One region of the Streptomyces sp. NPDC001903 genome, then DNA from elsewhere that is predicted to be linked to it. Evidence: riboswitches for the same ligand, from Rfam matches in the RefSeq annotation. Region 1 holds a riboswitch; each other region holds the start of a gene.
The links. A riboswitch is a leader RNA that binds a small molecule or an ion and turns the genes downstream of it on or off. The one in region 1 is predicted to bind cyclic di-AMP.
Positions count from the first base shown of each region.

Region 2: another riboswitch for cyclic di-AMP. It lies ahead of ACFYZS_RS18510 (M23 family metallopeptidase); the one in region 1 lies ahead of ACFYZS_RS20290 (peptidoglycan DD-metalloendopeptidase family protein).
Region 3: another riboswitch for cyclic di-AMP. It lies ahead of ACFYZS_RS29230 (transglycosylase family protein); the one in region 1 lies ahead of ACFYZS_RS20290 (peptidoglycan DD-metalloendopeptidase family protein).

Region 1 is NZ_JBIASZ010000008.1:284,479-290,864, reverse strand. It holds gene ACFYZS_RS20300 (MBL fold metallo-hydrolase) at 83-1,282, opposite strand; gene ACFYZS_RS20295 (SGNH/GDSL hydrolase family protein) at 1,461-2,246, opposite strand; gene ACFYZS_RS20290 (peptidoglycan DD-metalloendopeptidase family protein) at 2,413-3,402, opposite strand; cyclic di-AMP (ydaO/yuaA leader) riboswitch at 3,407-3,615, opposite strand; gene ACFYZS_RS20285 (tyrosine-protein phosphatase) at 3,894-4,712, shown strand; gene ACFYZS_RS20280 (aspartate aminotransferase family protein) at 4,740-6,122, opposite strand; gene hpnH (adenosyl-hopene transferase HpnH) at 6,119-6,386, opposite strand, start outside.
Region 2 is NZ_JBIASZ010000007.1:247,465-253,850, reverse strand. It holds gene ACFYZS_RS18520 (M16 family metallopeptidase) at 83-1,432, shown strand; gene ACFYZS_RS18515 (M16 family metallopeptidase) at 1,453-2,820, shown strand; cyclic di-AMP (ydaO/yuaA leader) riboswitch at 3,005-3,164, shown strand; gene ACFYZS_RS18510 (M23 family metallopeptidase) at 3,177-3,971, shown strand; gene ACFYZS_RS18505 (GntR family transcriptional regulator) at 4,150-4,815, shown strand; gene ACFYZS_RS18500 (HPr family phosphocarrier protein) at 4,986-5,267, opposite strand; gene ACFYZS_RS18495 (GNAT family N-acetyltransferase) at 5,452-6,386, shown strand, end outside.
Region 3 is NZ_JBIASZ010000015.1:136,246-142,631, reverse strand. It holds gene ACFYZS_RS29250 (exopolyphosphatase) at 1-249, opposite strand, end outside; gene ACFYZS_RS29245 (DUF501 domain-containing protein) at 246-794, opposite strand; gene ACFYZS_RS29240 (septum formation initiator family protein) at 841-1,329, opposite strand; gene eno (phosphopyruvate hydratase) at 1,433-2,719, opposite strand; gene ACFYZS_RS29230 (transglycosylase family protein) at 2,986-3,681, opposite strand; cyclic di-AMP (ydaO/yuaA leader) riboswitch at 3,684-3,854, opposite strand; gene ACFYZS_RS29225 (transglycosylase family protein) at 4,137-5,174, opposite strand; gene ACFYZS_RS29220 (cytochrome P450) at 5,277-6,386, opposite strand, start outside.

The DNA of each region.
Region 1 (6,386 bases):
CGTTCGCGACGACCGGACGGGACGCACAACCCCGTGCGGTGGTCCGCCGCGCGCGCCCCGCTCCCGCCCCCGCGACCGCCTGCTACGAGCCGACCGCCTCCGGTTCCTCGTGCGCCGCGGCCGGCGGACGCGCCGTCGCGACCGGCCGGGCCGGACTCGCCGGTACGGGCGCGGCAGAGGCCACGAACGGGCGCCACCAGGCCTCGCTCGGGGCGTCCGCGTCGCCCGGCTCGAACGGCTGGCCCGGGATCGGCAGCGCGATCGCCGCCCCGGTGGCCTCGGCGGCGGCGACGGTGCCCTCGCCCGGCTCGTCCCAGGGGTGCAGGGCCAGGTTGAAGGTGCCCCAGTGGATCGGCAGCATCGTGCCGTGCGGGATCCCGCCCTGCAGGTCGAGGTGGGCCCGCATGCCCTCCTCGGGAGTCATGTGGATGTCGGGCCAGTACTCCGAGTACGCGCCGATCTGGATCATCGTCGCGTCGAAGGGGCCGTGCGCAGCGCCGATCTCCGCGAACCCGGGGAAGTACCCCGTGTCACCGCTGTGGAAGATCCGGTGCTCGTCGCCCGCGACGACCCACGAGGCCCAGAGGGTGTTCTGCTGGTTGCGCAGTCCGCGCCCGCAGAAGTGCCGCGCCGGGGTCGCCGTCAGCGTGAGCCCCGCGACCTCGGTGGCCTCGTTCCAGTCGAGCTCGCGCAGCCGGTCCGGCGACACGCCCCAGCGCTCCAGGTGCGCGCCGACGCCGAGCGGGACGGCGAAGACGGTGTCCGTCCCGGCCAGCTCCTTGATCGTCGGCAGGTCGAGGTGGTCGTAGTGGTCGTGCGAGATCACCACGACGTCGACCGACCCGAGCGAGGCCAGCGGTACGGGCACGGGGTGCAGCCGCTTGGGCCCGGCGAACGGGAACGGGGAGCACCGCTCGCCCCACACCGGGTCGAACAGGACCCGCCGTCCGTCGATCTCCGCGAGCACGCCCGAGTGCCCCATCCAGGTCAGGCGCAACCCGCTCACCGGCGGCTTCGCCAGCTCGGCGAGCGTCGTCGGATACACCGGGATCGGCGCACCCGGATTGCGCCGGGTCCGCTGCTCCTTGTGGAAGTAGATCTTGGCGAACTCCGTCATGGAGCCGGAGGGCCTGGTCCGGGCCCCGACCGGGTTCTGGAAGACGCCGTCGGCGAAGTTCGGCGAGCGCCGGATCCGCTCCAGGCGGGCGCCGGACGGATCCGCGCCGAAGGCTTCGGGCCGCAGGGCGCGCAGCCGGGGACGCAGGGGACGGGAGCCGGTCAAAGCGCCTCCTGGGAGGGTGGGGCGGATGGTCGTGAGGCCGTAGGGAATACCGGTCTACCACCATGCCAACGCGCACCGGCCCCGAAGGATTCCGCCGCGCGCCCCCGTTCTCGCCCGCTCCCCTTCCCTCCCCCCGCCCCCCTTCTTCCCTCGCGTCCGCCACGTCCCCCGCCGGGACCTACAGCGGCAGCAGGTCCGGCCGCTTCGCCTCGACGTGGTCCCCGGAGGACTCCCCGCGCAGCCGGCGCCCGATCCACGGCACCAGGTACTCCCGCGCCCACTGGATGTTGTCCCGGGTCACGTCCACCGAGCCGCGCGGCTGCTGCGGCGGCCACGGCTGGTCGGGGTCGGCCGGCACCTCCAGCCCCAGCACCTGGGCGGCGCGCAGCGCGACCCGGGTGTGCCCCTCGGGCGAGAGGTGCAGCCGGTCGTCGTCCCAAGCCCGCCGGTCCTGCACGGACTTCAGGGACCAGAGGTCGAGCACCGGGCAGTCGTAGCGGTCGGCGATGGCGCGCACGTGCGCGCTGTACGTCGCCACCTTGCCCCGCAGGTGCTTGAGGACCGGAACGCCGCGGGTGTCGAAGCCCGTGGTGATCATGACCCGGCCGACGGCTCCGGTGAGGTCGGCGACCGCCGCCTCGAAGCGCTCCGCCACGGCGTCCGGGTCGCTGCCGGGCCGGATGATGTCGTTTCCGCCCGCGCAGAAGCTCACCAGGTCCGGTGCGAGCTCCTTGGCCCGGGGGACCTGTTCCGCCACGATCTGGTCGAGGAGGCGCCCCCGCACGGCCAGGTTCGCGTACCTGAATTCGTTTTCCTCGCGCTGATCGGCCAGGAGTACGGCCAGCCGGTCCGCCCAGCCGAGAAAGGTCTCCCCGGGCCCCGGGTCCCCCACACCCTCGGTGAAGCTGTCCCCGATCGCCGCGTACGAGCCGATGGTCTTGAGTGTCGTCTTCGTCGCTGCCACGAGAACACATCCTTCACCCCGGCACGTGACCTACGCCACCGTAGGCAGGGGTTGACGGACCGTGATCTATACCACCCGGTCGGTACGGAATAACAGCGCGTGAGGCCGGGACCCCCCTCGGGTCCCGGCCCCACGTGTCCGGCTGCCTCTCCGACGGCGGGAGCCGTCAGATGCTCACGCCCTTCGAGCGGAGGTAGGCCAGCGGGTCGATGTCCGAGCCGTAGGACGGCCCGGTGCGGATCTCGAAGTGCAGGTGCGGGCCGGTGGAGTTGCCGGTGGAGCCGGAGAGGCCGATGGTCTGGCCGCCGGCGACGCTCTGGCCGACCGAGACGGAGAGCTGGGACAGGTGGCCGTACTGGGAGTACTTGCCGTCGGCGTGCCGGATGACGACCTCGTTGCCGTACGCGCCGCCCCAGCCGGCGGAGACCACGGTGCCCGCGCCGACGGCGCGGACGGTGGTGCCGGAGCTCGCGATGAAGTCGACACCGGTGTGGTAGCCGCTGGACCACATGGCGCCGGGGGTCTTGTACTGGGTGGAGATCCCGCCGCCGCCGACGGGGGCGACGAAGCCGGCGGCGCTGACCGCACCGGCCGCGGGCTTGGCGGCGGCCTTCTTGGCGGGCGCGGCGGCGGGGGCCTGGGCCGGGGCGGCGTCCGCGGAGTCCTTGGCCTGCGAGGCCGAGCCCGAAGCCGCACCCGAGGCCGAGGACTTCTTCGCCGGGGCCGGGGCCGCCTCCTTGGCCGGAGCGGGAGCCGCCCCGCCCTTCGCGGCGAGGGTCAGCTTCAGCCCGGGGTGGATCAGCGAGGGGTCGGCGCCGACGGCCTCGCGGTTGTCGGCGTACAGCTGCTGCCAGCCGCCCGAGAGGTGGCGCTCCTGGGCGATCTTGGAGAGGTAGTCGCCCGGCACGACGGTGTAGACGGCCGACGTGGCCGGCGAGCCCTGCTCGGCGGCGGCGGGCGCGGCCTGGAGCGCCGCCGGAAGCTGCGGGGCCTGCACGGGAGCCGCGGCGGGTGCGGCGGCCGGGGCGCCGGCCGCCTGGGCGCCGGCGGCACCCAGCAGCGGCAGCGCGAGGGCCGCGCCACCGGTGCCCGCGACGGCGAAGCCGCGCGCCACGGAACGGGACTTGGGACGTCGGTGCTTACCCTTTGCAGGCATGGCGAATTCCTCTCCGTCGCCTGCGAGGTGAGCTGTCGGGTTCGGACTGGAGATGTCCGGCCGCACATGAACAGAGCATGAACGGCTTCACCCCGAGCTGCTCCGATGCGAATGATCGGGAACAGCGGCCTACCTGGTTCCCCCGCTCCTGCCGCGCGCGTGAATAGTCGGGTGCGGTTTCCGGACGGCGGCAGGATTCGGCGGTCCATCCGGATCGATCGTGAAGGTAATCGAGTTGAGCCACACCGAACAAGCCACGAATTTCCTGACGGATTCACAGGAGCGGGAATCCACCGGAATTCCGGTCACCCTGCGTCCATTCCCGGGTGCCAACAACCCCTCCGGCCGGGCCATTCGACTTTGACGATCAGGCACTCACGGTCACCGTATGATCTGGCTCACGGGGCCGCGCCCGATCTCGCCTCCGGTGATGGCAAGTTGGCCCCAAGTAGTGTAATTCGGACACACCATGACGATGCGGAGGAGTTCCCGTGACCCAGCAGATACCCCGGCCCCCGCGGACGGAGCCCGTACCGGAGCCCGAGCTCGCCGGAGTGCGCAACTTCCGTGACGTGGGCGGCCTCCCGACCGCCGACGGGCGCAGGGTCAAGCCGGGAAAACTGTTCCGTAGCGGACATCTGGCACATGCCACCGAAACCGATGCAGAATTCCTCGCATCGCTCGGCCTGCACACCGTCTTCGACTTCCGCAACGGCGCCGACCACGCTTTGGAGGGGCTCGACGTCGAGCTCCCCGGCGTACGGAACGTCAACATCCCGCTGTCGGATCCGGCCGACGGCAAGGAATTCTGGAAGATGGTCCGCGACGGTGACGTCGAACAGCTCCGCGGGCTCCTCGGCGACGGAAAGGCCGCCGCCCGGATGGCCAACTCCTACCGCGCGATGATCGAGAACCGCACCGCCGAGCACAGCCGGGTCCTGCACGCCCTCGCGCAGGACAGCGTTCCGGCGCTCATGCACTGCGCGGCCGGCAAGGACCGGGCCGGCCTGTCGATCGCCGTCACCCTGCTCGCGCTGGGCGTCGAGCGCGAGGCGATCGTGGCGGACTACCTGGAGTCCAACGCCCCGCACCGCCGCTACCGCGTGCGCCGCGGCAGCGACGTGCCCGAGGCCCGCTCCGCCGAGGTGATGGAGCTGCTCGCGCCGCTCTTCGACGCCCGCGCCGAGTACCTGACGACCGCCTTCGACGCCATCGACGGACACTGGGGCGGGCTCGAGCGGTACCTCGCCGAAGGCCTCGGACTCGCGCCCGAGACCCTCGACCGGCTGCGGGACCGGCTGCTCGACTGAGCCGGCCCCGCGAGGTGGAGCAGGCCGTCAGCCGCCGCCGACGGCCTGCTTCACCAATGTCCTGCCGAAGTCCCACATCAGGGCGCCGCCGCCGTGCGCCTCGTCCATGACCTCGCGGAAGGCCCCGACGAAGCGGTCGACGTCCCCCTCGTCCACGATCAGCGGCGGGATGAGCTTGATGACCTCCAGGTGGTCGCCCGAGACCTGCGTCAGGATCCGGTGCTTCTGCAGCAGCGGCACCACGACCATCTGCGCGAAGAGCCCCTTGCGGGCCGCCTGGAGCATGGCCCACCGGCTGCGCAGCCCGAGCGAGGACGGCCGCCCGAACTCGATGCCGATCATCAGGCCGCGCCCCCGCACCTCGTGGAGGAGCTCGTACTCGTCCACGAGCGCCGCGAGCCGCCCGCGCAGCAGGTCGCCCGTCGCGCGCGCGTTCGCGACCACCGACTCGTCCTCCATGACGGAGAGCACCGCCAGTCCGGCCGCCATCGCCTGCGCGTTGGAGCCGAAGCTGGCGGAGTGCACGAGCACCCGGTCCATGGACGAGTAGACCTTCTTGAAGATCCAGTCCTTGCCCAGGGTCGCGCCCACCGGCACGTAGCCGCCCGAAAGGGCCTTGGCCACGCACACCAGGTCCGGCTCCACGCCCGGCTCGTGCTGGTACGCGTAGAAATCGCCGGTCCGGCCGAGGCCCGTCTGCACCTCGTCCGCGATCAGCAGCGCCTTGTGCCGGTGCAGCAGCTCCTGCGCCGCGCGCAGGAATCCGGGCGGGGCCGCGAGCACGCCCTTGCCCTGGATCGGCTCGACGACGAAGGCGGCGACGTCGCCGCGCTTCAGCTCCCGCTCCAGGGCGGCCAGGTCCCCGAGGGCGATCTTCGTATCGGGCAGCAGCGGCGCGAAGCCGTCCCGGAAGCCGCCCTCCCCGTTGACCGACAGCGAGCCCGTGGTCAGCCCGTGGAAGGCGTGGTCGCAGTAGAGGACCCTCGTCCGCCCCGTGGCGTAGCGGGCGAACTTCAGGGCCGTCTCCACCGCCTCGGTGCCGCTGTTGCCGAAGAAGACGCGGTCCAGGTGCGGGCTGTACGAGAGCAGCTTCTCCGCCAGCAGCCCGGGCAGCGGCTGGCAGTCGAAGCGGGTCAGGTCGGCGAGCTGCGCGTCCAGGACGTCGTGCAGCGCCCGGCGGACGACCGGGTGGTGCCGACCCAGGCCCATGACCCCGAACCCGGCCAGCATGTCCAGGTAGTCGTTGCCCTCGGCGTCCCAGAAGTGCGCACCCTCGGCCCGTACGTAGACCTTGTCGAAGCCGATCGTGTGCAGCATGCGGGGCAGCTGGTGGTTGAGGTGGCGCGCGTGGAGCTCGTACCGTTCCCCGCCCCGCTCGTCGAGCAGGGCGCGGAGGTCGAAGCCGGTCACTGCTTCTCCCGGTTCCCCGAGACCGTCTCGCGGGCGGCGCGCAGGGATTCCTTGAGGGAGCCCATGGTGGCGAGGACGGCGGTGGGCTCGTAGCCGCAGTGCGCCATGCAATTCGCGCAGCGCGGGTCCTTCCCGCGGCCGTACTTGCTCCAGTCGGTCTCCTCGATCAGCTCCCGGTACGTCGCCACGTAGCCGTCGCTCATCAGATAGCAGGGGCGCTGCCAGCCGAAGAGGCAGTAATTCGGAATGGCCCAGGCGGTGCAG
Region 2 (6,386 bases), on a different contig from region 1:
CTTCTCCGGTGCCCGACGCGCTTGCATACAGTGGCAGGTCTGACGGAAAAATCTGCATCGCGATCGAAGGGACCACATGCCCATGGGTCACACGGCCACAGCCCAGGCCGGCTCCGGCGGCCTGACAGCGACCGAGCACCGGCTGGCCAACGGCCTGCGCGTGGTGCTCTCCGAGGATCACCTGACCCCGGTCGCCGCGGTCTGCCTCTGGTACGACGTGGGCTCGCGCCACGAAGTCAAGGGGCGGACCGGCCTGGCTCACCTCTTCGAGCACCTGATGTTCCAGGGTTCGGCGAGCGTACCCGGCAACGGGCACTTCGAGCTGGTCCAGGGGGCGGGCGGTTCGCTCAACGGCACCACCAGCTTCGAGCGCACCAACTACTTCGAGACGATGCCGGCCCACCAGCTGGAGCTCGCGCTCTGGCTGGAAGCCGACCGCATGGGCTCGCTGCTGGCCGCCCTGGACGACGAGTCCATGGAGAACCAGCGCGACGTCGTCAAGAACGAGCGCCGCCAGCGGTACGACAACGTCCCGTACGGCACGGCCTTCGAGAAGCTGACCGCCCTCGCCTACCCCGAGGGCCACCCGTACCACCACACCCCGATCGGCTCCATGGCCGACCTGGACGCGGCCTCCCTGGAGGACGCCCGCGCCTTCTTCCGTACGTACTACGCGCCCAACAACGCGGTGCTGTCGGTCGTCGGCGACATCGACCCCGAGCAGACGCTCGCCTGGGTCGAGAAGTACTTCGGCTCCATCCCCGGCCACGACGGCAAGCAGCCGCCGCGCGACGGCACGCTGCCCGAGATCATGGGCGGCGAGCTCCGCGAGGAGATCGTCGAGGAGGTCCCGGCCCGCGCGCTGATGGCCGCCTACCGGCTCCCGCACGACGGCACCCGCGAGTGCGACGCCGCCGACGTGGCGCTGACCGTCCTGGGCGGCGGCGAGTCCTCCCGGCTCCACAACCGCCTGGTACGCCGCGACCAGAGCGCCGTCGCGGCCGGATTCGGCATGCTGCGACTCGCCGGGGCGCCCTCGCTGGGCTGGCTGGACGTGAAGACCTCCAGCGGGGTCGAGGTGCCCGCCATCGAGGCGGCGGTCGACGAGGAGCTCGCGCGGTTCGCCGCCGAGGGCCCGACCGCCGAGGAGATGGAGCGCGCCCAGGCGCAGCTGGAGCGCGAGTGGCTGGACCGGCTGAGCACGGTGGCCGGGCGCGCCGACGAACTGTGCCGCTTCGCGGTGCTGTTCGGCGACCCGCAGCTGGCGCTCAGCGCGGTCGGGCGCGTCCTCGACATCACCGCCGAGGAGGTGCAGGTCGTGGCCGCGGCCCGACTGCGCCCCGACAACCGCGCGGTGCTGGTGTACGAGCCGCTCCCGGCAGAAGCCGGCGAGAACGGTGAGAGCGACGAGAACGAAGGGGCGGAGCAGTGAGCGACACCGCAGCCGTCACGATGACCTTCCACCCGCGGCCCCAGGCGGGCGAGGCCCGGCCGTGGGCCTTCCCGGCCCCCGAGCGCGGCTCGCTGCCCAACGGCCTGACCGTGCTGCGCTGCCACCGGCCCGGGCAGCAGGTCGTCGCCGTCGAGGTCAACCTCGCCGCCCCGCTGGACGCCGAGCCCCAGGGGCTGGACGGCGTGGCGACCATCATGGCCCGCGCGCTGTCCGAGGGCACCGACAAGCACTCCGCCGAGGAGTTCGCGGCGGAGCTGGAGCGCTGCGGCGCCACGCTCGACGCGCACGCGGACCACCCGGGCCTGCGGGTCTCCCTGGAGGTCCCGGCCTCCCGCCTGCACAAGGCGCTCGGCCTGGTCGCCGAGGCGCTGCGCGCGCCGGCCTTCGCCGACAGCGAGGTCGACCGCCTGGTGCGCAACCGGCTCGACGAGATCCCGCACGAGCTGGCCAACCCGCAGCGCCGGGCCGCCAAGGAGCTCTCCCGGCAGCTCTTCCCGCCGACCCTGCGGATGTCCCGGCCGCGCCAGGGCACCGAGGAGACGGTCGCCCGGATCGACTCCGCGGCCGTACGCGCCTTCTACGAGGCCCACGTACGCCCCGCCACCGCCACCGCGGTGGTCGTCGGCGACCTGACCGGCATCGACCTGGACGCGGTCCTCGCGGACACCCTGGGCGCCTGGACCGGCGACTTCGCCGAGCCGCTCCCGGTCCCGCCGGTCACCGCCGACGACACCGGCCGCGTGGTCATCGTGGACCGGCCCGGCGCGGTCCAGACGCAGCTGCTCATCGGCCGGATCGGGCCGGACCGGCACGAGCGGGTCTGGGCGGCGCAGGTGCTCGGCACGTACTGCCTGGGCGGCACGCTCACCTCGCGCCTGGACAAGGTGCTGCGCGAGGAGAAGGGCTACACGTACGGCGTGCGCGCCTTCGGCCAGGTGCTGCGCTCCACGGCTGACGGCAAGGGCGCCTCGATGCTCGCCATCAGCGGCTCGGTGGACACCCCCAACACCGGCCCGGCGCTCGACGACCTCTGGAAGGTGCTGCGCACCCTCGCGGAGGGCGGCCTGACCGACGCCGAACGGGACGTGGCGGTGCAGAACTTGGTGGGCGTGGCCCCGCTGAAGTTCGAGACGGCCGCAGCCGTCGCCGGGACGCTCGCCGACCAGGTCGAGCAGGAGCTCCCGGACGACTACCAGGCGCAGTTGTACGCGCAGCTGGCCCAAACGGGCACGGTGGAGGCGACGTCGGCCGTCCTGGCCGCCTTCCCGGTGGACCGCCTGGTCACGGTCCTGGTGGGCGACGCCGCGCAGATCGAGGAGCCGGTTCGGGCGCTCGGGATCGGTGAGGTCACCGTCGTCACCAACTGACGGACGTTCCAAGGGGCTCCGGCGGCTTGTCCGTCGGGGCCCCTTTTGTCCGTTTCGTGGAGAGGTTGCTTGTATGGGGTGTGGCGTATGCAACAAAAACGCGTGTCTGTTTGGCGATTGACTGATGATCCGCCTAGCGTCGGCCGTGCTGTCCGTCAGTTGTACGCGCCGCATCCGCGGCACCGGGCAGCGATCGCCGAGTCCCCGTCAGGCGCGAGCCTGGGGAGCCGGGGACCCACATGTGTCCCTGGGGTGAATCGGACCGCCTCGTCAGAGGGGGCCCGTAGGAGACCTTCCTGCTCCGAACCCGTCAGCTAACCCGGTAGGCGAGAAGGAAGGAAAGGATCAGCCCCTTCATGGCGTTTGGCAGTCGTGCCGCCGGTAAGCACCGTGGTTCCAGTCGTCTGAGCCGCAAGACCGCCGGTTACGCCGGCATAGCCGCCCTCGCCACCACCGGTGTCGTCGGCTCCCTCGCAGGCCCGGCGTTCGCCGCGTCGGACAAGGCCCCCTCCATGGAGGACACCGGCCTGAACGCCGTCGTGACGGCCGAGGACCTCCCGGGGCAGATCGAGGCCCAGGCCGATGCCCAGGAGCACGCGGCCGAGGCCGCGGCCCTCAAGGCGAAGGCAGAGGCCGACGCCAAGGCGCGCGCCGCCGAGGCCCGGCAGAAGGCCGAGGAGAAGGCGAAGGCCGAGCGCGAGGCCGCCGAGCGCGCCGCCCGCGAGGAGGAGCGCAAGCGCCTCAACACCTTCGTCGCCCCCGTCGACGAGTCCTACGTCAGCACCCAGTGGCACGCGGGCGGCGGCATGTGGTCCTCCGGCAGCCACACCGGCATCGACTTCCACGCGGCCTCCGGCACCACGGTGCACGCGGTCGGCATCGGCACCGTGGTCGAGGCCGGCTGGGGCGGCGCGTACGGCAACAACGTCGTCATCAAGCACGCCGACGGCACGTACACGCAGTACGGCCACATGTCCTCGCTGAGCGTCTCCGTCGGCGACCAGGTCACCGCCGGCCAGCAGATCGGCCTGTCGGGCTCCACCGGCAACTCCAGCGGCCCGCACCTGCACTTCGAGGCCCGCACCGGCGCCCAGTACGGCTCGGACATCGACCCGGTCGCGTACCTGCGCCAGCACGGCGTCAACGTCTGACCCGCAGCACTCCACCGAAGGCCCCGGCTCCCCGAGCCGGGGCCTTCGTCTTGGCTGTAAACATCTGCTATTCCCGCCCGCACTCGGAATTTAACGCGCAGTGCAATAGAGTCCCCGTACGATCGCGATACGGTCGCGGCAATGGCGTCGGCAGTCGGAAATAGGCGGAGGTCCGGACTTGCGTATTCCTGCGCACGCGGTATGCACGGCAATCCGCGACGACATCGTCTCCGGGGTCTTCGAGCCGGGCGCCCGGCTGACCGAGGAACTGCTGGCCCGCCGGTACGGGGTCTCCCGCGTCCCCGTCCGCGAGGCGCTGCGGACCCTGGAGTCGGAGGGCTTCGTCACCACCCGGCGGCACGCGGGCGCCTGCGTCGCCGAGCCCACCGAGCAGGAGGCGGCCGACCTCCTGGAGTTGCGGCTGCTGCTGGAGCCGCTGGCGGCCGCCCGCGCGGCCCGGCGGCGCACCGAGGGCCACCTCAAGGTGCTGCGCGGGCTGGTCAGGCTGGGCCAGGAGCGGGCCAGGCGGGGCCAGGGGGAGGATCTGCGGTCCCTGGGCGGCTGGTTCCACGAGACCCTCGCCCAGGCCTCCGGCAGCCCCGGGCTGATCGCGCTGCTCACGCAGATGCGGCACAAGGTCGCCTGGATGTACACCGTGGAGGCGCCGGCCCGGCCCGTGGACTCGTGGGCGGAGCACGGCGCGATCGTGGACGCGGTCGCGCGCGGGGACGCCGAGCGGGCCCGGGCGCTGACGGCGTTGCACGCGGACCGGGCGGCCGGGGCGCACCGGCTGCGGGTGAGGACTTCGCAACATGCCGTAAACATGGCGAGCGGCCCGCATTAACAAAAGGCGCGTATTAAGGAGTGAGGGCTTCGGTTGAATTCGCGGCGCATATCTTCTCGCCCTGCGCGCGTGCGATGAATTCCCGAAAGCGGCGGAACGAGGAAGCCGCGGCCACCGGAATACCGGTGGTGGCCGCGGCTTCTTCGTGTGCCCGGGGTGAACCCGAAGGGTCAGACGGTCTCGGGGAGCTCCTCGAGGCCCTCGGCGACCAGCTTCGCGAGGCGGTCCAGCGCCGCCTCGGCGCCCTCGGCGTCGGACGCGAGGATGATCTCCTCGCCGCCCTGCGCGCCCAGGCCCAGCACCGCGAGCATGGACGCGGCGTTGACGGGGTTCCCGTCGGCCTTCGCGATGGTCACCGGGACGCCGGAAGCGGTCGTCGCGCGGACGAAGATCGAGGCGGGACGAGCGTGCAGGCCCTCGGCCCAGCCGACGTTGACGCGGCGCTCTGCCATGGTGATGCCCTTCAGGTTCTTACGGTTGTCTAGACCAGTCTCTCACGGCGCCCCTCATGCTCCGACCGACCTTCGGCCCGGATCCACCGCCGTTCGACCCACCCCAGCTTGCACTGGTTTGCCCATGCCTGCCTCGTGCGCCGCGCAGGAGCTATTCGGCCAGTCCTGGCCTTAAGATCGCCGCATGACCACCGCGTCGGACCCCTCGTACCCGGCCCACTGGGAAGCGGACGTCGTCCTGCGCGACGGCGGCACCGCCCGGATCAGGCCGATCACCACGGAGGACGCGGGCCGGCTGGTCAGCTTCTACGAGCAGGTCTCCGACGAGTCGAAGTACTACCGCTTCTTCGCGCCCTACCCCCGGCTCTCCGCCCGCGACGTGCACCGCTTCACCCACCACGACTACGTGGACCGGGTCGGCCTCGCGGCGACCATCGGCGAGGAGTTCATCGGCACCGTCCGCTACGACCGGATCGGCCCCGACGGTCGGCCCGCCTCCGCCCCCGCCGACGAGGCCGAGGTCGCCTTCCTCGTCCAGGACGCCCACCAGGGCCGCGGGGTCGCCTCCGCTCTCCTCGAACACATCGGCGCGGTCGCCCGCGAGCGGGGCATCCGCCGCTTCGCGGCCGAGGTGCTGCCCGCCAACAACAAGATGATCAAGGTGTTCAAGGACGCCGGGTACGAGCAGAAGCGCAGCTTCGAGGAAGGCTCCGTCCACCTCACCCTCGACCTCGAACCCACCGCCGAGTCCCTGGCCGTCCAGCGCGCCCGCGAGCAGCGCGCCGAGGCCCGCTCCGTGCAGCGGCTGCTGACCCCCCGCTCCGTGGCCGTCATCGGGGTCAGCCGCTCCGGCGGGGGCGTCGGCGCGGCGGCCCTGCGCAACCTGCGCGACAGCGGCTTCCGCGGCCACCTCTACGCCGTGAACGAGGCCGCCGCCACCGATCTGCTGGACGGCGTACGGGCCTACCGCGCACTCGGCGCCATCGACGCCCCCGTCGACCTCGCGGTGATCGCGGTCCCCGCCGAGCGCGTCCCCGAGGCCGTGGCCGCCTGCGGCGAACACGGGGTGCAGGGGCTCGTGGTGCTGTCCGCCGGGTACGGGGAGAGCGGCGCGGCGGG
Region 3 (6,386 bases), on a different contig from region 1:
CGAGGTCGCCACGAAGCGCAGGCGCTCCGCGCCCAACTCCTTGACGACCGCCGCGTACTCGCGGCAGGCCGCGAAGGTGCGCTCCAGCGCCTCCGGGGCCAGCCGGCCCGTCTTGTCCACGCCCTGGCCCAGGCGGACGATCGTCATCCGCCGGTCCAGCTCGACCAGCTCGCCGGTCCGCGGATCGCAGTCCGCGACGAGCAGGCGGATGGAGTTCGTACCGCAGTCGACGGCCGCGACGCGGGTCACGCGTCCGACTCCGCCGCGCCGCCCTTGTCCGCGCACGGCGTGACGCAGGCGCCCTTGGCCCACCACTCGGGCAGCATCGCCAGCGCCTCGTCGCCGAACGGGTTCACCCCGGGCCCGGCGGCCAGCGAGTGGCCGACGAGCACGTGCAGGCACTTCACCCGGTCCGGCATCCCGCCGGCGCTCGGGAAGCCCTGGAGCACCTCGATGGCGTCGCGGCGCCGGATGTAGTCCTCGTGCGCGGCCTGGTACGCGGCGGCGAGCTCGGGGTCCTCGGCGAGCCGGGCCTGCATCTCCTTCATCACGCCGTTGGCCTCCAGCGTGCCGATCGCGGAGGCCGCGCGCGGGCAGGTGAGGTAGTACAGCGTCGGGAAGGGCGTGCCGTCGGGAAGGCGCGGGGCGGTCTCCACCACGTCCGGCTGGCCGCAGGGGCAGCGGTGGGCGATGGCGCGCAGCCCGCGCGGGGGGCGGCCGAGCTGCTGCTGGAACGCGTCGATGTCCGCGTCGGTCGGCTCGGTCCGGTCGGTCTGGGGCGGGGGCGTCTGCATGCCTGGAGGAAGTCTCTTCGTTCTCGTGGATGGGTGCGGGTACTCGTCACTCGCCGGGGCGGTCGGCCTTGTCGACGCCGTCCCAGACGTTCGAGTACCAGGGCCGGTCGGATCCGGCCGCTCCGGTGCGGTGCCGCTCGGCGGCCCCGGCCCCGGGGTCGGTCATGATGTAGCTGATCTCGCCCGGGCGGACGAAGTGCAGGTGCTTGCGCGCCTGCTGCTCCGCGTACGCGTTGTCCTGCCAGCGGGCCTTCTCGTCGCGGAGGCGTTCGAGGCGCCGGCTCGCGGCCTCGGCGGCCCGCCGCTGCTCCGCGATCTCCGAGCGCTGGGAGACGTACTGGCGCATCGGATACGCGAGGGCGACGACCAGCGTACAGAGGACGAGCACCAGGAGCGCGGCGCGGCCGGTGAGCCGGCTGCGGCGGACCTGGCGGCGCGTCTGCGAGCGGTAGACGTGGGCGGCGGTCCGCTCGCCGAGCTGCTTGAGCCTGGTCGCGGTGGAGAAGGTGGAGAACCGATCCCGGTTCCCGGCCATTGATCCCGCCTCCCCTATGTACGCGCTACGCAATACGTCCCCGCACACGGTACGGGACCGAGTGCGGGGACGTACGGAGGCCAGCCCCGGAGGGCTGCCGTGATTAGCCCTTGAAGCGCGGGAAGGCGCTGCGGCCCGCGTACACGGCGGCGTCGTCGAGGATCTCCTCGATGCGCAGCAGCTGGTTGTACTTGGCGACGCGGTCCGAGCGGGCCGGGGCGCCGGTCTTGATCTGACCGCAGTTCACGGCGACGGCGAGGTCGGCGATGGTGACGTCCTCGGTCTCGCCGGAACGGTGCGACATCATGCACTTGAAGCCGTTGCGCTGGGCCATCTCGACGGCGTCGAGGGTCTCGGTCAGCGAACCGATCTGGTTCACCTTCACGAGCAGGGCGTTCGCGGAGCCCTCCTCGATGCCGCGGGCCAGGCGCTCGGGGTTGGTGACGAAGAGGTCGTCGCCGACGATCTGCACCTTCGCGCCGAGGCGGTCGGTGATGACCTTCCAGCCGGCCCAGTCGTCCTCGTACAGCGGGTCCTCGATGGACACGAGCGGGTACGCGGAGACGAGCTCCTCGTAGTACTCGGTCATCTCGGCGGCCGAGCGGGACTGGCCCTCGAACTCGTACTTGCCGTCCTTGTAGAACTCGGACGCGGCGACGTCGAGCGCGAGCGCGATGTCCTTGCCCGGGGTGTAGCCGGCCTGCTTGATGGCCTCGACGATGAGGTCGAGCGCGGCGCGGTTGGACTCCAGGTTCGGGGCGAAGCCGCCCTCGTCGCCCAGGCCGGTGGAGAGGCCCTTGGTGTGCAGGACCTTCTTGAGGGTGTGGTAGACCTCGGCACCCCAGCGCAGCGCCTCGGAGAAGGACTCCGCGCCGATCGGGGCGATCATGAACTCCTGGATGTCCACGTTGGAGTCGGCGTGCGACCCGCCGTTGAGGATGTTCATCATCGGAACGGGCAGCAGGTGCGCGTTCGGGCCGCCGAGGTAGCGGAAGAGCGGGAGGTCCGAGGCCTCGGACGCGGCGTGCGCGACGGCGAGGGAGACGCCGAGGATGGCGTTGGCGCCGAGCGAGCCCTTGTTGTCGGTGGCGTCCAGGTCGAACATGGCCTGGTCGATCAGGCGCTGCTCGGTGGCGTCGTAGCCGACGAGCTCCGGGCCGATCTGCTCGATGACCGCGAGGACGGCCTTCTCGACACCCTTGCCCATGTAACGGTTGGGGTCACCGTCGCGGAGCTCAATGGCCTCGAAGGCACCGGTGGAGGCGCCGGACGGAACTGCAGCACGGCCGGTGCTGCCATCGTCGAGGCCCACCTCGACCTCGACCGTGGGGTTGCCTCGGGAGTCCAGGATTTCCCGGGCTACGACGACGTCGATGGACGGCACGAGCATCTCCTTCTGGGATGTGACGCTGGGTGTGCGGTGGCATGTCGGGCCGTGGGATGGCCCCGCCGACTAGAGCCTAACCGGCTCCGGGCACTCGGCCAGCCGACCGCCCGCCCCCTGGGACGAAAAAGGGCCCGAATACCCGCCTTCCGGTACATAGGGCTCCCGACTGCCGGCAGACATGCCGCCGCCCGGCGCGTGAGGGGAAGACGCGCCGGGCGGTCGGGCTGCCGCGGCGCCGCACGGGCGGCCGCGGGTTGTCACTGCGGGATTCAGCTGAGCTTCAGCATCTGACCCGGGAAGATCAGGTCGGCGTCCGAGACGATGTCCTTGTTGAGCTCGAAGAGCTTCTCCCAGCCGCCCTTGACGCCGTTGGCCTCGGCGATGGTGCCCAGGGTGTCGCCGGACTTGACCTCGTACGAGCCGTTGCCGGTCTTCACGACCGGGGCCTCGGAGCGCTCGGAGCGGGTGACCGGCGCGGGGGTCTCGCGCTTGGTCTCCTTCTTCGGCTCGGTCTTCTTCGGCTGGGTCTTCTTGGTCTCGGTCTTCGTCTCCGTCTTCTTCGGGGTGTCGGTCGCGCCACCACCGGTGTAAGAGGAGTTGGAGAGGCCCTTGCCGCAGACCGGCCAGGCGCCCTTGCCCTGGCCCTTGAGGACCTTCTCGGCGATGGCTATCTGCTGCGACTTGGAGGCCTGGTTGGCCTGCGCGGCGTACGCCTTGCCGCCGTACGCGGCCCACGTCGAGGACGAGAACTGCAGGCCGCCGTAGTAGCCGTTGCCCGTGTTGATGGACCAGTTGCCGCCGGACTCGCACTGCGCGACGCGGTCCCACTCGCCGGCCGTGGCGGCGGAGGCGGAGCCGGCCGCCATCAGGGGGGCGGCGACGGCGACACCGGTGACACCGGCGAGCGTGACGATGCGAGCGGCCTTGGAGGCGCGGCGGTGCTTGCCCTTGCCGGAAATCAGCATGGAGTTCTCCTCACCGACGCCTGCGAGGTGAGCTGTCGGGTTCGGGCTGATGAGTGCCCGGCCGTGCGACGTGGCGCACGACTTAACCCCTAGCCGTTTCCTGGCCGTCTCTCAACGGCCGGTCCCGGCGCCTACCTTGGTTCCCCCGCTCCTGCCTTCGGCGCTTGACGCGACGACTGTTCCCCCCGTCCGCCGGCAGGATTCGGCGATGCGGTCGAAGGAGCCCGCGGTGGCGGGCGACTCAGAAGGTAGACAGGTCTCTCCCCGATGTTCAACGAGGAACACCGGGGAGAAACGGGCCCTACTTGCGCCCTCCGTACGGGCGTTTGCGCAGGTGAGGGCGGGGTTTGCGGAAGGCTCCGGGCGGGACACGCCAGTTGACCGGAAGAGACACATGTCTCACTTGCAGATAACGGACATTCAGCCTTTTCCGGGTGCCCGAAGTGCCGCTATTTCTAACTTAGATCCAGATTTTGACCGGGCTTGATCAGATCGGCGTCATCACCGATGACCTGCTCGTTGGCCTGGTAGAGCGCGTTCCAGCCGCCCTTGACCCCCTTGGCAGACGCGATCGTGGCCAGACTGTCGCCCGCCTGGACCGTGTACGAGGGATCCGACGCCGCATCAGATCTGGCGGGCGCCTCAAGAGCGGGCGTACCACGGTGCTTGCCGGTGCCGGTGGTGTCCGGGATGCCGGCCGGGTCGGTGCTGGCACCCGGGGTGCCCGGGGCCGCGGGGGCGGTGGGGGCGCTCGGGTCGACCGGAGCGGTGGGGTCCGTCGGGCTGCCGGGCGCGGTCGGGGTGCCCGGGGCCGTCGGGTCGCCGGGCGCGGTCGGGGTGCCCGGGGCCGTCGGGGTGCCGGGGGTGCCCGGGAGCACCGGCGCGGTCGGCGAGGTGGACGGCGCGTCCGGGTCGGGCATGACGGGCAGTCCGCTGTTCGGTGCGAGCGGCGCCGGCGGAATCGTGAAGTCCGGGGCCGGGGCCGGGGTCGGGGCGCCGAAGTCCCGCGCCTTCGCGCCGGAGCCGCCGGCCGGGATCGACGCGTCGGGGCGCGAGGCGCTCGGAGCGATCGGGGTGAGCGTGCCGGGCAGGCCCGGGTCCACGGTCGCCGCGGGGCCCTGCTGGGTCAGTCCGGCCGACTCGGAGCAGTGCCCGAACGCCTGGGCGCCCTGCGTGCCCAGCACGCGCTCGGCGACGGCGATCTGCTGCGAGCGGCTGGCGAGGTCGGGGCGCTCGGCGAACTCGAGGCCGCCCGAGGCGTTCCACTGCTCCTGCGTGAACGAAAGTCCGCCGTAGGCACCGCTGCCGGAGTTGGCGCTCCAGGAGCCGCCGCTCTCGCACTCGGCGACCTTGTCCCACGTGGAGGTCTCGGCTGCGCTCGCGCCGGTGGCGGCGAGCAGCGGCAGGGCCAACGCGGAACCGGTGACCCCGGCGGTGACGACTATCGCGGGTACCTGGCGGGGGCGTCTGTGGCGGCCGTTCCCGGAACGCATGAGCTGCACCTTTCGCATAACGGCTGGGTAACGGCAGAACCTAGCGTTCTTGGCATGCGAGTAACAACTCTTGACCGGGGCTGACTTACGGTCAGTGGGCGTTCAGGGGTTTCGGGCTGTGAACTTCACGGGAAGGGTGCGCAGGCCACGCATGATCAGACCCCCGCGCCAGCGAAGCTCGTTGGGCGGAACAGCGAGTTCCAGATCCGGCAGACGCGTCAGCAAAGTCGCAAGCGCCGTCTGTCCTTCAAGTCGTGCGAGCGGAGCGCCCAGGCAGTAGTGGATTCCGTGCCCGTATCCGAGGTGCTGGTTGTCGGTGCGGGAGAGGTCGAGGGTGTCCGGATCGGCGAACCGCTCGGGGTCCCGGTCGGCCGCGGCGAGGACGACGAGCACCGGATCCCCGGCCGCGACGTCCTGGCCGCCGAGGGTCAGCGGCTCGGTGGCGAAGCGCCAGGTGGCCAGCTCCACGGGCCCGTCGTAGCGCAGCAGCTCCTCGATGCCGGTCTCCAGCAGGCCGCTCTCCCCGGCGGCGAGGGAGTCCTGGAGGCGGGTGCGCTGATCGGGGTTCATGAAGAGGGAGTGGACGCCGTTGCCGATGAGGTTGACCGTGGTCTCGAATCCGGCGAACAGCAGGATGAAGGCCATCGCGGTGGCCTCGGCCTCCGTCAGGTGGTCCCCGTGGTCGCTCGCGCGGATCAGGTCCGAAATCAGGTCATTGCCCAGATCATCCCGTTTGCGGTGGATGAGTTCGCCGAGATAGGTCCGCATCTGCTTCACGGAACGGGCCACCCCGCCGCGCGGGCCGCCGCCGTGCCGGATCATCATCCCGGCCCAGTCGCGGAAGTCGTCCTGGTCCTCGCGCGGTACGCCGAGCATCTCGCAGATGGCGTAGATGGGGAGGGGGAAGGCGAACTCGTGGATGAGGTCCGCTTCCCCCCTGCTCGCGAACTGCTCGATGAGGTGGTCGGTCAGCTCCTGCACCCGCGGGGTGAACTCGGCCACCCTGCGCGGGGTGAACGCCTTCGACACCAGCCGCCGCAGCCGCGTGTGGTCCGGCGGGTCGATGTTGAGCAGGTGCGTCATCAGCTCCGCCTTGCGCTCCCCCGGGATCCCGGTCTTGCCCTTGGCGTGCGCCGGCTCCGCGTGGTGCGCCGGATTCTTGCTCAGGCGCTGGTCGGCGAGGGCCTGGCGGGCGTCCGCGTACCGGGTGAC